Regions from separate parts of the Sporolactobacillus pectinivorans genome, predicted to be linked through region 2. Evidence: predicted binding sites of a transcription regulator. Region 2 holds the regulator's gene; the other holds the start of a gene.
What was found. Region 2 encodes LexA, which represses DNA repair genes until DNA is damaged. Its sites were predicted from a motif close to CGAACATATGTTCG; they were not measured.
Positions count from the first base shown of each region.

Region 1 (2,209 bases), 940 kb from region 2:
AAATCAAGCTGGCAATTATCTCTGGTCTGGAGCTCCGACAAAGTCACCGCGGCGCTGCGCACCGGCTTCCGGTCCCAGTTTTCCGTAAACAGCCGATCGGCCGCCCGATAGATATCCAGGCCAAAACTGGTGGCAGCGGGCAGCCTGGTTTGTCGGTGGAATCCTGCGTGACGCTCAAGACTGCCGGATATGCTGACAGACACGACATGCCCCATGTATTTCTTTGTTCGAGCCCGGTAGGCGATTTCTTCACTGAGCTCGAGCAGAATCACGCGGATATCTTTGATTTCCGAGTAGTCGTAAGGCAGCGTCATGTGATGGCCGATTGCTTTCTGCTCCCTGAATGTTCCCGCGGAAACAGGAGAAGTGTCCATCCCGTGCGCGGTCATCCAAAGCAGTTCACCGTTCACACCCCATCTTTTGCGCAGCAGATTAAGCGGGTAGTGAGCCAGATGGCCGATTTTTCGGATACCCATGCCAATCAAATTTCGTTCCATCCGGCGACCCACACCGAATAACTCACTGATGGGCAATGGCCAGAGCTTTTGCTCAATGTTCTCTCGAGTGAGTTCAAATATACCTGTCTTATTCTTTTTTCCAAAATGATCGCAGGCCATTTTTGCAAGCACTTTATTCGGACCAATGCCGATCCGGGCGTAAATGCCGGTCTGTTCCAGCAATGTGTCCTGAATGCAATGGGCAAATTCGTTCGGCGACGCGAAGAAGTGCAGACTTCCGGTCACATCGATGAACTGTTCGTCAACTGAATAGGGCTCAACCCCGTCTGTGAACCGCTCCAGAATCTGTGTGATCCGGACGGACATGTCAATATAATGCTGCATTCTCGGCCGACGTATAACTGCTTCCGGGCACTTGATCAGCGCCTGACCCAGCGGCTCAACGGTGATCACGCCACGATCTTTAGCCAGCGGGCAGGCCGCCAGCACAATGCCGCTCCTTTGCTGGGGATCGCCGGCGACAATCAGCGGTTTATATCTGAATTCCGGATGGTCGGCTTTCTCACAGGAAGCATAAAAAGTCTGCATATCGACGAGAAAAATCACGCGATCCATTTTCATCCCCCACTTTTTAAATTTGGTTCCATTATACACGAATGTACGTTCTTAATCACAGGAAAATAAAAACATACGTTCTTTTTTACTGCCTCGTTTTCGCTCTTTTCCGTTCCACAGCAAGTCGGCTATAATAATGGAAGGGTTCGAAAAGCTCGGAAAAAGGTAGGGAGGGACTTCTGCTAACAGAAGAAGGAACTTTCAAAAGGATCTTTCGCTAAATACGTACACGTCTCGTACTGCTTCACGGAGTGAAATTTCGACTAAATCTGATGACCTTGTCCTCCTTTTCGAACAGCCTATAATAGAATAAAAATACATAGCGCCTGGGCGGAGGAAAGTGGCCGAACAGGCAGGGGATTTTCGACTAAAAACACACATCGTGCGCATGCCGAAGTTACCACCTCCTGCAGCTGTCCGGCATAGGCTATCCATGGTGTTCAGGTGCACTGAGGGTGGATCAGATGGGAAAATTTGAGGAAGAACTGAAGAAATTTGCCCGGCTTGCAGTCAGAACCGGCGTCAATCTGCAGAAGGGACAGGGGCTTGTTATTTCCGCACCGATTGAGGCCAGCCACTTTGCACATCTGATTGCGGAGGAGGCCTACAAAGCGGGGGCCAGAAATGTCGAGATGGATTGGGAGGATGATGCAATTTCCCTGCTCCGTCTTCAGCATGCGCCACTTGAAGCACTGAAACATATACCGGCATGGAAATTTTACGCAAGGAACACAGCCGTGCGGGATGATTATGCCGTTTTGAGTGTTTACGGGCCCAATCCGGATCTTCTGGAAAAAATGGACGGAATCCGTGTGGCTGCTTATATGAAATCTACCGGCAAGGAAACCGCGCCATTCCGTGAATATTTGATGAATGACAGGATACAGTGGTCCATTGTTGCATACCCGACAGTTGCCTGGTCAAAGAAAATGTTTCCGGATAAGCCGGTTGCCGAAGCTCAGGAGCTGCTCATGAAAGAAGTCTTGAGAATCAGCCGCGTGGCAGGAAACGAGGATCCGGTTGCAGTGTGGGAAGAACACAATAAGCGGCTGCATGCTGCCAGAGATTTTCTGAACACACAGAAGTTCAGACAGCTGATTTACCATTCTGAGGGTACAGATCTGGCAATCAGCCTG
Region 1 covers NZ_NXGA01000001.1:3,039,903-3,042,111, reverse strand. Annotated here, with positions in the region: gene COP04_RS14930 (DNA polymerase IV) at 1-1,073, opposite strand, end outside; gene COP04_RS14925 (aminopeptidase) at 1,538-2,209, shown strand, end outside.
Region 1: a site for LexA is predicted at 1,112-1,125, ahead of COP04_RS14930 (DNA polymerase IV). Genes of this name have one in related genera too.

Region 2 (2,209 bases):
AGGTCAGATCACCGAGAGGAATTTAACATATTTTAATCGGTATTTCACAAAATGAAATACACGCGATTAAACAATTAAAATTTGCTGTTTCATTACAAACATATTAATTAACCTTTTGTTATATAACAGTATACCATAAAAAAGTTGCCTTGCAAATGAAAAGGCAGCCATGTCTCATTTAATAATTTCCTAGATTTTTCTTGTGCCAGTAAGTAAGATAAGCCGATTGAATTTATTCATTTATAGGAATGATTAATTTTTGGCCAAGTTCAATATGATTGCGAACAAGCCCGTTTTCGTTTTCGACCAGCTCAATAAATGATTCCTTCGAAAGTCGCGGATTCTGATGCTGATATTCCTGCGCAATGGACCACAGTGAGTCCCCCTTTTCAACAGTAATCGTTCTGAAGCCGTTGCTGTCGGCAGTCACATGGCTTGTCAGTGTCAAAAAAAGAACAACAGTCATGAACAAAAGTATTGCAACATATGAAATTCCCTTTAATTGATGACGTTGAAAAAATGCATTCATCAGTATCCCTCCGATAATTCATTATTAAAGAATATATGTTCTTGAGAATGTTTGTTCGATAATCATATTATATGAAGAACATTAGTTCGCGTCAATAGTTCGAACGAATGTTTGCATCGAAAGATAGCAAATGATATAATAAGCAAAAGAATATGAAAAGGAGCAGGGCAATGAGAATCTCTAATCGCCAGCAATCGATACTGGATTTTATCAAACATGAAGTTGCAACCAAAGGTTACCCTCCTTCGGTGCGTGAAATATGCAATGCCGTTGGCCTCGCTTCAAGCTCCACAGTGCATGGCCATCTTGAAAGGCTGGAAAAAAAAGGCTTGATCCGGCGTGATCCGACCAAGCCGCGTGCGATTGAAGTGCTGGATCACGATAGTAATGTTTTTAGTGAAAAATCAGTTCCTGTTCCGGTCATTGGCAAAGTAACCGCGGGAATGCCCATCAGCGCCGTGGAAAACATTGAAGAGTATTTCCCCGTTCCGCTTTCAATGGTTGAAGAAGACGAAGCCTTCATTCTCAATGTCTCAGGAGAAAGCATGATTAATGCCGGAATACTTGATGGCGACAAAGTTATCGTCCGTCAGCAGAACACTGCTGAAAATGGGGAAATTGTCGTCGCAATGACTGAGGAGGATGAAGCAACAGTCAAACGCTTTTTCAAGGAAGAGGACCATTTCCGGCTGCAGCCGGAGAATCCGTCCATGGATCCGATTCTTTTGGATAATTGCACGATTCTTGGAAAGGTTATCGGGGTTTTCAGAACCATAAGCTAATCAGCGGTTTTGATCACCGTTACAGTATAAGGTCGGGAAGGAATGGGTAAAACTTCTTCCCGGCTTTTTTGTTTTTCAGTAATAACACGTTTTTCTGTATTCGCATTCATATACTTTGGCTGTAAAGTTGGTTAAAATATAGAAAAGATGACTGGAGTGAGATCTATGAATGATCAGTTGAAAAGATTTTTTCTCATCGGTCTTGGTTTAACCGTGATCAGCAAGGACAAGGCGGAAAAATTCATCCATGAGTTAACAACTGAAGGAAATACCGCCGCAAACGAAGCAAAATCCTATTTGTCAAAATTAAATGATAAAGGAAAATTAAAAAAAAACGAATGGAAGAACGATTTCAGGGAAGAGACAAAAGGAGCGATCGCAGATTTGGGATTTGTTACTATAGAGGAATATAACAAATTGAAAGAAAGATTGGAGAATCTTGAGAAACAAGGCTCAAAAGATTGCTCCATCCATCCTTCGGAGAGTAATGGTCTAGAAAATGATACTACAGACAGGTGAGTCCAATGATTGGTAAGCACATTCGGCATATTCAGCGCTATCGTGAAATTCTTACCGTGCTCGTCAAATATGGATTTGGTTACATCGTCAAAGATGTCGGACTGTCCCACCTGCTTTCGTTCCCTAAACAGCTTGCTTCTGATTTTTCGGGCAAGAACAGTGATGCAAAACCTCTTGGCAGAAGAATCAGGCTTATGTGTGAAGAACTCGGTCCTACCTTTATTAAACTCGGCCAGCTGCTCAGTCTCAGGACCGACCTCATACCGGAACAGATCGCTGCAGAATTGAGAAAACTGCAGGATCATGTCACTCCTCTCGACCCCAAAATCATTAAAGCCGTCGTTGGCGAGGAACTCGGCGCCTCGACAGAAAATGCCTT
Region 2 covers NZ_NXGA01000001.1:2,101,828-2,104,036, reverse strand. Annotated here, with positions in the region: gene yneA (cell division suppressor protein YneA) at 233-529, opposite strand; gene lexA (transcriptional repressor LexA) at 700-1,311, shown strand; gene COP04_RS10090 (phasin family protein) at 1,477-1,830, shown strand; gene COP04_RS10085 (ABC1 kinase family protein) at 1,836-2,209, shown strand, end outside.